DNA from 3 places in the Mesorhizobium sp. M0029 genome. Region 3 is predicted to be linked to each of the others. Evidence: riboswitches for the same ligand, from Rfam matches in the RefSeq annotation. Region 3 holds a riboswitch; each other region holds the start of a gene.
The links. A riboswitch is a leader RNA that binds a small molecule or an ion and turns the genes downstream of it on or off. The one in region 3 is predicted to bind thiamine pyrophosphate.
Positions count from the first base shown of each region.

Region 1: linked by a shared signal. The riboswitch ahead of thiC (phosphomethylpyrimidine synthase ThiC) and the one ahead of thiB (thiamine ABC transporter substrate binding subunit) in region 3 are both predicted to bind thiamine pyrophosphate.
Region 2: linked by a shared signal. The riboswitch ahead of NKJ76_RS19555 (YkoF family thiamine/hydroxymethylpyrimidine-binding protein) and the one ahead of thiB (thiamine ABC transporter substrate binding subunit) in region 3 are both predicted to bind thiamine pyrophosphate.

Region 1 is NZ_JAMYVF010000022.1:38,892-42,813, reverse strand. It holds gene thiC (phosphomethylpyrimidine synthase ThiC) at 1-1,760, opposite strand, end outside; TPP riboswitch at 1,864-1,980, opposite strand; gene NKJ76_RS27360 (ATP-grasp domain-containing protein) at 2,204-3,508, opposite strand.
Region 2 is NZ_JAMYVF010000011.1:170,869-174,790, forward strand. It holds gene NKJ76_RS19535 (hypothetical protein) at 1-122, shown strand, start outside; gene NKJ76_RS19540 (DUF2934 domain-containing protein) at 215-454, shown strand; gene NKJ76_RS19545 (hypothetical protein) at 614-865, opposite strand; gene NKJ76_RS19550 (hypothetical protein) at 1,131-1,286, opposite strand; TPP riboswitch at 1,729-1,841, shown strand; gene NKJ76_RS19555 (YkoF family thiamine/hydroxymethylpyrimidine-binding protein) at 1,832-2,440, shown strand; gene NKJ76_RS19560 (ABC transporter permease) at 2,696-3,538, shown strand; gene NKJ76_RS19565 (ABC transporter ATP-binding protein) at 3,535-3,922, shown strand, end outside.
Region 3 is NZ_JAMYVF010000008.1:211,408-215,329, forward strand. It holds gene NKJ76_RS16190 (ABC-F family ATP-binding cassette domain-containing protein) at 39-1,859, opposite strand; gene NKJ76_RS16195 (thiamine diphosphokinase) at 1,861-2,520, opposite strand; TPP riboswitch at 2,683-2,797, shown strand; gene thiB (thiamine ABC transporter substrate binding subunit) at 2,841-3,848, shown strand.

The DNA.
Region 1 (3,922 bases), on a different contig from region 3:
CGGTATTTCGCCGCCATCGCCGCCATGCCCTCTTTCTGCGCCTCGGCACGGATGTCGTGAGAGATACGCATCGAGCAGAATTTCGGTCCGCACATCGAGCAGAAATGCGCCACCTTGTGCGCTTCCTTGGGCAAAGTCTGGTCGTGGAAGGACCGCGCCGTTTCCGGATCGAGCGACAGGTTGAACTGGTCCTCCCAGCGGAACTCGAAGCGCGCGCGGGAAAGCGCATCATCCCTGACTTTCGCTGCCGGATGGCCCTTCGCCAGGTCGGCGGCGTGGGCGGCGATCTTGTAGGTGATCACGCCGATCTTGACGTCGTTGCGATCGGGAAGGCCGAGATGCTCCTTGGGCGTGACGTAGCAGAGCATGGCGGTGCCGAACCAGCCGATCATCGCGGCGCCAATGCCTGAGGTGATGTGGTCATAGCCCGGCGCGATGTCGGTCGTCAGCGGTCCAAGCGTATAGAACGGCGCCTCGCCGCAGACGGCGAGTTGCTTGTCCATGTTCGCCTTGATTTTGTGCATCGGCACGTGGCCAGGCCCCTCGATCATCACCTGGCAATCCTTCGCCCAGGCGATCTGCGTCAGCTCGCCGAGCGTTTCCAACTCGGCGAACTGCGCCGCGTCGTTGGCATCGGCGATCGAGCCCGGACGAAGGCCGTCGCCGAGCGAGAAGGAGACGTCGTAGGCTCTGGCGATGTCGCAGATCTCCGCGAAGTGCTCGTAGAGGAAGCTCTCCCGGTGATGGTGCAGGCACCATTTGGCCATGATCGAGCCGCCGCGCGAGACGATACCCGTCACCCGGTCGACGGTCAGCGGGATGTAATGCAGCCGCACGCCGGCGTGGATGGTGAAATAGTCGACGCCTTGCTCGGCCTGTTCGATCAGCGTGTCGCGGTAGACCTCCCAGGTCAGATCCTCGGCAATGCCGCCGACCTTTTCGAGCGCCTGGTAGAGCGGCACCGTGCCGATCGGCACCGGCGCGTTGCGCACGATCCAGTCGCGGATGTTGTGGATGTTGCGGCCGGTCGACAGGTCCATCACCGTATCGGCGCCCCAGCGGATCGCCCACACCATCTTTTCGACCTCTTCCGCCATCGACGATGTGACGGCGGAGTTGCCGATATTGGCGTTGATCTTGACCAGGAAATTGCGGCCGATGATCATTGGCTCGCTCTCGGGATGGTTGATGTTGGCGGGGATGATCGCCCGTCCGCGCGCCACCTCGTCACGCACGAATTCGGGCGTGACGAAATCGGGCAGCGTCGCGCCGAAAGCCTCGCCGTCGCGCTCAAGCTTGCCGCGCAGGATCTCGCGACCAAGGTTCTCGCGGATGGCGACGAACTCCATTTCGGGTGTGATGATGCCGGCGCGCGCGTAGGCAAGCTGCGTCACCGCCTTGCCTGCTTTGGCCCTGAGCGGTCGGTGGCGGATGGGAAATTCTGGCGTCAGGCGTTCGCCCGTCGCGAATCCGTTGTCCTCCGGCCGGACATGGCGGCCGTCGCAGACCTCGACATCGCCGCGCGCCAAGATCCATTCGTGGCGAAGCCGGGCCAGGCCTTTTTCGATGCTGGTTTCGACAGCCGGATCGGTATAGGGGCCCGACGGATCGTAGACGGTGACGGGCGGTTCGCCGGCTGTCGGATGGACGGAGATTTCGCGCATCGGCGCCCTGATCTGCGGGTGGATGGCACCGGGCTTGTGGATCTTACGCGAAGCAGGCAGCGGCCCCGTTGAGACGGCTGGGGTGAGGGCATTCATCTTGAGGCTCCTTTGCTCATGCATTGGAGACCCAGTTCTGTGCCGGAAGGATGAAAAGACGCTTCTGTCGACCTGCCGAAACAGGACCTCGGGCGTGAACTCCCGCAGAGCGCTTGCACCGTCCCTACGCCAGTATGAACTGGATCAGGTTCAACGGGTCACTGCGCCGCGAAAGCCAGCAGTATCTCAGCCCCTTGCCGGGACTCCCCTGGTGAATGCCTCAAGTTGAACGGGCCGGCGTTGTCTTGTCAAGCGCATGTTCGTCCTGCGGCGGCGGTGGGCGGCATTCAAATTGGGCCCAAATTGGGCCGACGGCCTCGCCATGGGTCGCGGAGAAGTTCCGCGGGAGACAAGGCAGGTGTGGCCAAAGCTGCATTTGCCTCGTCAAACTTGATGTGACATTGACGTAGACGGAACTGCTGCGTTTCAAGGATCTTAAGCCGTCAATGCCTGATCGGAACAGAACTGGTGGGCCGCCCGAACGCCCCACAAACATCGTGCTCTCGATCACCTCTTATTGTCGCCGGAAAAGGGGTGATCGACCATTCGATCAAGTCGACCGCTCGCTGAAGGGCGCCCTCGGTTTCAGCACGGCTGGGCGAAGTGGCAATGACATGTCCAATCCAGTCTCGGAAATCCCCCTTCCTGACGATCGGTGTCTTGGGTTCAACATTCAATTTGACCTCGGCCACACCTGATATAGCAGCTGCCTGAGTGTCGCCACCAATCCAGTCGAGGGTGCCATCTTGATCAGGAAGCAGGAATCGCGCGGCCGCAGTATGCGAATGCTTTTTGCGCAGATCCCATTCCTCGCCAATGACAAGCTTGATGTGCTCGGTGACGAGGTCGACACCGTAAGCTAACTGGACCAGTTGAGGGTCGGGCGCGCCACTAAGACGCGGATTGACTTCAATGACAACTGGATCGCGTTTCGTGCACCGGAGTTCAATGTTAGTTGGCCCCCAGCCAAGGCCGAGAGCCCGCAAACAGCTCAGCGAAACATCGGCGATGCGCTCACGCTCCTGATCGGTTAGCAGGGCCGGATACGTCACCTCACGTATGACGAAATGGGGGAGGGGACCAAAGTCATTGGCGCAAATCGCAACGACCTCATTCCCCATAACATTAATGCTATAGAACGGGCCCTGTGCGAATTCTTCGACGAGTATTTTCGGTGTAGACCGCCATATGTGCTTTCCGCCCAATAGATGGGTCGTATGTTCGGCTACGTCTTCGAGGCTGCGGCACAATCGGACACCCATGCTGCCGCTGCCTACTGCCGGCTTAAGAATCACGGGCAGGCCGATCTCTGCAGCCGAGCTTTCTACCTCCGCCGCATTCGCTGCCAACCGATAGGCCGGTATTGGAACGCCGGCCTGCGCGAGGAGTTGGCGTTGCTTGAATTTGTCGCAGCTTCGTTCAATCGATTCAGGGTTCGGTCCCGGTAGATCGAAATGCCGGCAAAGCTTGCCAACTGTCGCATAGATCGATTCATGGTCCCCGGCAAAGCCAGTAATGCCAGCAATGTCGTGGGTAGCACGCAGCCGCGAACTTTCGCGGACCAACGCTTCGAGATTGCCAGTGTCGACACGGATTGCCTCAACGTTTTCCGCCGAAAGATAGTCGTACCGAGGTGGATCAGCCGTCAGAGTAATTGGATGAAGACCAAGACACTGAGCCGCTTGGACGTATAGCTGACCAGTACCCCTATGGCCTTCGACCAATATGAGCGCTCTTCTTCTTACCATTGCTGTTAATCCCGATGTTGCGTGCTGGCGGCGGTCCGAGGGTACCGGTGTCACTTTTGTGGCCGTGCCGGACCTCAGACTCGGGGTGCCGTACCATTGTCAACGACTGACGGTTGTAAAAATCTTGTAAATTGATTTGAAGGATCTGTTGCAGCGTTTTTGATTAGGGCGGCGTCGGAGGCTTGCTCCGTTCAAACCAGGTTAGCTGGGGTTGGTGTGTGATCCCGTGGGCCTGGGCGTGACCTACCCCTCGGGTAGGGCACGCCAAGCCACATCAAACTCGCAGCACAAGAACATGCGCTCTGGTCATACCGGCTCATGGTGAGCCCTGAATCTGGAACCGGCCCGATGTGTAAGCAGCGAGTCGTCAAACGGCCCCATTCAATCATGGAGTCACATCATTTAAGATCGCGA
Region 2 (3,922 bases), on a different contig from region 3:
AGGAAGCGATCGCGCTCCTGCGGGAGCGCACCGGCACCGATCGTTCGGATGCCGACCTCGCGGGGCTGATCGTCAAGAAAGCGGCGCTGCTCGGCGTTGCGGTGATTTCCGACCCGCGCTGAGATGTCTCGTCACTCAAGACGCCGGCCGAATTTTCGGCTAATGTTTTCGTGGAATCTGGACCAACCGACCGGACCCAACCACGGAGGCTTAAGTGACGGACGACAAACAGGACCGCATTCGCCAGCGCGCGCACGAGATTTGGGAAAAGGCCGGCCGGCCTGAAGGCGCGCATCAGGAACACTGGGAGCAGGCCACGGCTGAAGTCGATGGCGCGGTCGCCAAGCCAAAAAAGGCGGCGAAGAAAGCTGACGCCAAGCCCGCCAAGGCAGCCGCCAAGTCAAAGGCAGCGAAGCCTGCCGCCGCAAAGTCCGGCAAAGCCAAATCGAAATAAGGCCAAGTTGAAACAAGGCCAGTCGAAATAAAGCAAGGCCGGAATTAGCTGGCCGGGCCATCCTTGGCGCCCGCCGTTCAGGCGCGCCCGAGCCTCTCAACCTGACGAATTGCGCCTGCGACGGGCAGCGCAATTCCTTGTGTTTGGCGACAGGCGCCCTCATGCCTCCCAGGCATAACTCGACAGCGCAAAGCGAATCCCGGCAGCTGTCATGGCCAGTTCGCATTCGGTGATCTGGCGCAGGTGGCGCAGATACCGCGCTACAGTCTGTGGCAGCCAGCCGGCGCAGGCCTCGACATAGGCGCGGCTGTGAACAAGGGTGCCGGTCGACAGCCTCTCGTCCTTCTCGGCAACGACTTTCAGATATTGGCGGATGAAGCGGATGTCGTCGGCGATGTCCTGGCTGGCCATTCGCCAGGCCCCGGCGAGGCGTTCGCACTGATCGAATGACAAGGGCAACAAAGGGGGCGGCAATAAAGGCGGCGGCAACAAAGGCGGCGGCAATGACGGGGGTGACAGCAAAGGACGAGAGAGATCGGCGAAGGCAACATGGTTCGCTGTGCTCAAGGACATTCCTCTCTGCGAAAAGAGATATCGTACTTTATGTACGAACGAGCGTCAAGCCAATTTCGTACAGTTGGGACGATGACAATGAATATAGCAGCGGTCGCTTCAGCTAATCACGCATCGTGAATCCTTCAGGACTCGCACCAATTTCGCGGAGGGATTTTCCCAGGATGGTGTTGACTGTTTCCCTCGTGTCGGCGTCGAACAGGTTCAGGCCGCGCCGGATCGTCTCGCGCCAGTTTTCGCCCTTGTCCCACGCGTCCATGAAGGCGAAGGCAAGGTCGTCCTGGCGACGCGTGGCTTCGAGCGCTTGGGTCAGCAGGCGCGCTTGATGGAGATCCTTCTCCCGCTTGGCCAGCGCTCGGCCCGAGTCGCGAGGCGACGATCAGCTTGTGGATGGCGTAGCGCTGGGGCGAGGGGACCAGCACAGGCAAGCCCTAGCGACGCAGCAGCACAGTTCGGATGGGGTCGCGGATAAGGAAATGCAGAAACCGTAAGGGCTGCGCGGAGGCTCTGCCGTTTTCTTGTAATTACGTTTATCAGCTTGAATTTCAACGCAGTTATAAGAAATTCGTGGAAATCTCATAACGCAACGAACTGACGAGTCGCTCTGAACGCCCGGGCGCCCGGCCCGTCTGGCCCAAAACACTTTGCCGCAGTGCCTTCAACAAACGGCTTCCCCAATGTCGCGAACAATGCTTTAACCCGCTCATCCACAGGGGTGCTCCGTATGGTCGGGGCTGAGATGAGGGCGGCAAGCCTTCGGACCCTAAAGCTGATCTGGATAATACCAGCGGAGCGAGGCGGGCGATGTTTTCAGGCGCACAGATTTCCCTTTATCCCATGACCGACGATTTCGTCGGCGTCATCCTTGGCGCGCTCGGCGCGCTCGATCCGTGGCGCGACCGGCTGCGGATCGAAACCGACGACATCTCGACGCTTATGGTCGGGCCGCCCGAGGTGCTGTTTCCCGCCATGCGCGACCTGTTCGTCGCGGCGGCCAAAAGCGGCAAGCACTGCGTGCTTTCGGCGGCGGTCTCGCGCGGCTGTCCGGGCGAGCCCGACGATCCGATCTGCCGCTCCGACGAGACCGGCGGCCCCGCCATTCCGCTGGACGAGCGCAAGATCGCCGCGATCCGCGCTGTCCAGGCCACGCCGTCGACCGGCCAGCCGGTGGCGGCGCAGTTCTCGCTCTACGTCATGGGCACGGGCGACCATATGGACGAGATCTACGGCTGCATCGATTTCCTGAAACAGTCCGGCGTCTTTGAGCGCTCAAAGAACTTCTGCACCAAATTGCGTGGCGATGCCGGTGCGGTGTTTGCCACGCTCAACGAGGCCTTCTGCCGCTTCGGCCCCGGCGCCGGCCACGTCACCCTCGACATCACGATCTCGGCGAACAGCCCGAGCGCCGTCTGAGCCGCGGCTCAAGCGTCGTTCCTTGAGGATATTGCCGTGGCTGGTTTATCTGACCCATTGCGTGGAGGAGATGCCTCTGACACCTCAGCACAGAGAGGAGGGGAGCCATTGGCGATTGGCGAAGACCGCGATGCCCACGAATCTCCCCCCTCGAGCAGGAGATGGCCGGCAGGCCAGAGGGGGTCCCAGCGCGTGGAGCGCCGACGTCCTTTTCGCATCGGCAAGGCGTGGGCGCTCTATGCGAGACGACCCCCTCTGTCGCCTTCGGCGACATCTCCCCCTCGAGGGGGGAGATTAGCCGCAGCCATCGCCAAGACCATCCCCGCCGCCTGCGCCTCCGCCCTGCTCCTCGCGGCGTGGGAGCTCTACGCCCGCTATGGTGGCGCTGCGCCCACCATGCTGCCGGCGCCGTCGCGCGTGCTGCAGCAGGCCTGGGAGCATCGCGCTGCCCTTGCCGACAACACGCTGCCCACCATCCGCGCCACATCAGCCGGCTTCGCCTGCTCGTTGGTCGCTGCCTTCGTGCTTTCGGCGCTGGTCGATTTCTTGGCCCCGCTGCGCCGCGCGCTGTTTCCGCTGCTGATTGTCAGCCAGACCTTGCCGCTGGTCGCGATTGCGCCGCTCATCGTACTGTGGTTCGGCTTCGGGCTGATGCCAAAAATCTTGCTTGTGGCGCTCGTTACCTTCTTCCCGATGATGGTGGCGCTGGTCGAGGGTTTTGCCGCGACCAGCAAGGCGATTTCGCAGATGCTCGCCACCATGGGGGCAGGGCGCTGGCGCATCTTCTGGCTGGCGCGCCTGCCTTCGGCGCTGCCCTATTTCTTCGCCGGGCTGCGCATCTCCATCACCTACGCCGTCGTCGGCGCGATCTTCGCCGAATATGCGGGGGCGGCGAAGGGGCTGGGCATCTACATGCTCAATGCCAAGAACAACTTTCGGCCCGATCTGGTGCTCGCCGCGGTCGCCGTCAGCGCCGCGCTCACGCTTGTCTTGTTCGCCATTGCGGTGCTCGTCCAGCGCTTCGCCATGCCTTGGGAGAATGCAGGGAGCGAAAGCCGCGACGGCAAGGTTGAAGCTGCAGAAGAGAACCGTCAATGACGCGGCTCGAACTCCGGGACATCAGGAAGAACTTCGGCGCGCTTGAGGTGCTCGCCGGCATTTCGCTTCATGTCGCGGCCGGCGAGTTCGTCTCCATCCTCGGCCCTTCCGGCGCCGGCAAGTCGACGCTGTTCCAGTTGCTGACCGGTGCGCTGAAAGGCGAGGGCGACATGCGCTTCGACGGCGCGCCATTGCAGGGCAGCCCCTTCGCCTTCATGCCGCAGCGCGACGCGCTGATGCCGTGGCGGCGCGTCATCGACAATGTGACGCTGGGGCTGGAAGTGCAGGGTCTTGGCCGCAAGGCGGCGCGCGAACGCGTCGCGCCGTTGTTCGCTGAGTTCGGCCTTGCCGGTTTCGAGCGCGCCTGGCCGGCCGAGCTTTCCG
Region 3 (3,922 bases):
TGCGCACAATATACGCGCATAAAAGACCGCAGGCAATGCTACCCCTCCATCTCCTCACGCAGCATTTCCAGCTCCAGCCACTCTTCCTCGAGTGCGGCCAGCGTGGCGCGTTCCTTGTCGAGGGCGGCGATGGTCTTTTGGAACGAGGCCGGGTCGCGCTCGTAATAGGCGGGATCGGCGATGTTGTTTTCCAACCGCGAGATCGAGGCCATTACCGCCTCGATCTTCTTGGGCAAGGATTCCAGGGCGAATTTCTGCTTGAACGACAGTTTCTTCGACGGCCCTTTTGGCGCTGCCGGCTCGCTCTTGCCCGGCGCCGGCGCATCGCTGGCTTCGGCCTTGGCGCGCGCCTTGCGGTCGTCGAGCCGGGTGCCGCCGCGCTGCGCCAGCATGTCGGAATAGCCACCGGCATATTCGATCCAGCGGCCGCCTCCGTCCGGGGCGATGATGCTGGTGACGGTGCGGTCGAGGAAGTCGCGGTCGTGGCTGACCAGGATGACCGTGCCGGCAAAGCCGGCGACAAGTTCCTGCAACAGTTCCAGCGTCTCCATGTCGAGATCGTTGGTCGGCTCGTCGAGCACCAGAAGGTTGGCCGGCCGCGCCAGAACACGCGCCAGGAGCAGCCGCGCCCGTTCGCCGCCGGACAGCTCGCGCACCGGGGTGCGCGCCTGTTCCGGCTTGAACAGGAAATCCTTCATGTAGGACACGACATGGCGCTGCTCGCCATTGATGACGAGGTTTTCGCCGCGCCCGTCCGTGAGATACTGCGCCAGGGTCTCGGCCGGATCGACCGCCTCGCGCTTCTGGTCGAGCGTGGCGATTTCCAGATTGGTGCCGAGCCGCACCGAGCCGGCATCGGGCTTCATCTCGCCGGTGAGCATCTTCAACAGCGTCGTCTTGCCGGCGCCGTTCGGCCCGACAAGGCCGACGCGATCGCCGCGCTGGATGCGGGTCGAGAAGCCCTTGACCACGGTCAGGTCGCCAAAACTCTTCTCGATGTTCTTGGCCTCGATCACCAGCTTGCCGGATTCGGCGGCGTCGCTGGCCACCATGGTCGCCGAGCCCTCGGCGCCGCGATGGCCGCGAAAACGCTGGCGCATGGTCTGCAGTTCGCCCAGGCGGCGCATGTTGCGTTTGCGGCGAGCCGTCACGCCATAGCGCAGCCAATGCTCCTCGCGCACGATCTGGCGGCCGAGCTTGTGCTGTTCGCGCTCTTCCTCTTCCAGCACAAGGTCGCGCCATTCCTCGAAATGGCCAAAGCCCTTGTCGAGGCGGCGGGTCTGGCCACGGTCGAGCCAGACAGTGGCGCGCGAGACGCGTTCGAGGAAGCGACGGTCGTGCGAGATGACGATCAGCGCCGAAGACGTCCGGACAAGCTCTTCTTCCAGCCATTCGATGACCGACAAATCGAGATGGTTCGTCGGCTCATCAAGCAGCAGAATATCGGGTTCGGGCGCCATGACGCGGGCAAGTGCTGCGCGGCGCGCCTCGCCGCCGGAGAGATCGTTGGGGTTCTCCGTGCCGGCGAGGCCGAGATGCTCCATCAGATATGTGGCGCGGTAGGGATCGTCGGCAGGCCCAAGCCCGGCCTCGACATAGGCGCGCACATTGGCAAAGCCGTCCATGTCGGGCATTTGCGGGAGATAGCGCACCGTTGCCGAAGGCTGGCGGAAGACCTCGCCGTCTTGCGGCTCGATCAGACCAGCAGCAATCTTCAGGAGCGTCGACTTGCCGGAGCCGTTGCGGCCGACGAGCGCGATCTTGTCACCGGCGGACGCCGTCAGTTCGGCGCCATCGAGCAGCGGCGTGCCGCCAAAGGTCAGTCTTATGCCGTCGAGGTTGAGAAGGGGCGGGGCCATGTCAGCTTTCAGGCAAGGGGTAGGGGTGGGCGAGCAGCAGCGCGCGGCCATGGCCGAGCGCGATTTCGAGGCCGCCCCCGGTCGTGTTGGACTTGACCTCGTTCGAGATGGTCAGCGACGAGCCGAACACGACCTCGACATGGTCGAGCGGCCACTTCGCGCCGGACACGGTGAGGCCCGAAAGATCGGAAAAGCCGAGCACCGAAAACAGCGTTCCGTCGGCATAGTCGAAGCCGGCCTTGCCAGGCAGCAGAGGGGCGCCTTCCTGCGCTCCGCTGGTCAACAGCAATTTTGTGCCGGCCTCGGCCAGCCGCAGGCTGAGCGCCAGATGGAGGAAGGCGTGGTCGGCGCGCTTGCCGCCGAAAGCGCCGGCCAGCACCAGGCTGGTGGCGCCGCGTTCCAATGCCGCCGCGATCGCCAGTTCGCCATCGGTCTTGTCCTTTTCGGGAGGAAACACCTCCCGCGGCACGGCGGCGAGATCGGCAGGCAGGTCCGCCGGCACGGAATCGAAATCGCCGACCCACAGCTCCGGCATCACGCCGAGCAGGCGGGCATGATCGATGCCGGCGTCGGCGGCGATGACGCGCGTGCCCGCGACCTGGCGGTCGAGCCGCGGCGTGCGGACGAGATCGCCGCCAAGCAGGATGGTGAATGTGCTCATATCCGCTGGCCCTTACCAGCCCCGCCGACGAAACGGAAGGCCGAGCGGCACCGTCACTCTTTGTTGGAGCATGATCTTTTTCCGGAAACGGATTCCACTTTCCGGGATCACGCTCGGGCAAACTTCCACTTGCGTGGCACCTTGGCCGGGCCTATGTGTCGAAACGCTCTAACGGGGTGCCGGACGCGATCTTCGCGGACCGGCTGAGAGGCAGTCTCGCCAACCCGCTGAACCTGATCCGGTTTGTACCGGCGGAGGGATTAGACGCTTCGGACAGCCCGACGCCTCAATTCCTTTCAACACGAATGAAGGAGGCGCCGATGCGCATTTTTTTGTCCCGTCTTGTCCCAGCGCTTGGGCTTGCTGTTTCGCTACTGGCAAGCCCTGCGTGCGCGCAGGAAAAACTCACGATCTATACCTATGAGAGTTTCACTGCCGACTGGGGTCCAGGCCCCCAGGTGAAGAAGGAATTCGAGGCCGAGTGTGGCTGCAGCGTCGACTTCGTCTCGGTGGCCGACGGCGTCGCGCTGCTCAATCGCGTCAAGCTCGAAGGTGCGTCGACCAAAGCCGATATCGTGCTTGGCCTCGACACCAACCTCACCGCGGAAGCCAAGGCTTCCGGCCTGTTTGTCCCACATGGCGCGGTGGCTGAAAACAACGTGCCGGGCGGCTGGAGCGACGACACTTTCGTGCCCTATGATTATGGTTATTTCGCCGTCGTCTACGACACCGAGAAGCTGAAGAACCCACCGAAGAGCCTGAAGGAACTGGTCGAGGGCGATGCCGCCGACAAGATCGTCATCCAGGATCCGAGGACGTCGACGCCGGGCCTCGGCCTGCTGCTGTGGGTTAAGTCGGTCTATGGCGACAAGGCGCCGGAAGCCTGGGCCAAACTCAAGGGCAAAGTGCTGACGGTGACGCCCGGCTGGAGCGAGGCCTATGGCCTGTTCACCAAGGGCGAGGCGCCGATGGTGCTGTCCTATACGACATCGCCGGCCTACCACATGGTGGCCGAGAACACCGGGCGCTTCCAGGCGGCGTCGTTCGAAGAAGGCGAGTATTTGCAGGTCGAGGTCGCCGGCATCACCACCACGGGCGCGAAGAACCCGCTGGCGGCAAAGTTTCTGGCCTTCATGACCGGGCCGAAATTCCAGGATGTCATTCCGGAGACCAACTGGATGTTCCCGGCTGGGAAAACCGACAAGCCGCTCAATCCGGCTTTTGATAGGCTGGTCAAGCCGGCGAAGACCTTGCTGTTCAGCCCGGAAGAGGTCGCGGCAAATCGCAAGGCCTGGGTGGATGAATGGCTGGCGGTGATGAGCAAGTAGGAATTCAGGATGGCGCTTGAACACCCCCCTCTGGCCTGCCGGCCATCTCCCCCGCAAGGGGGGAGATCAAGCGC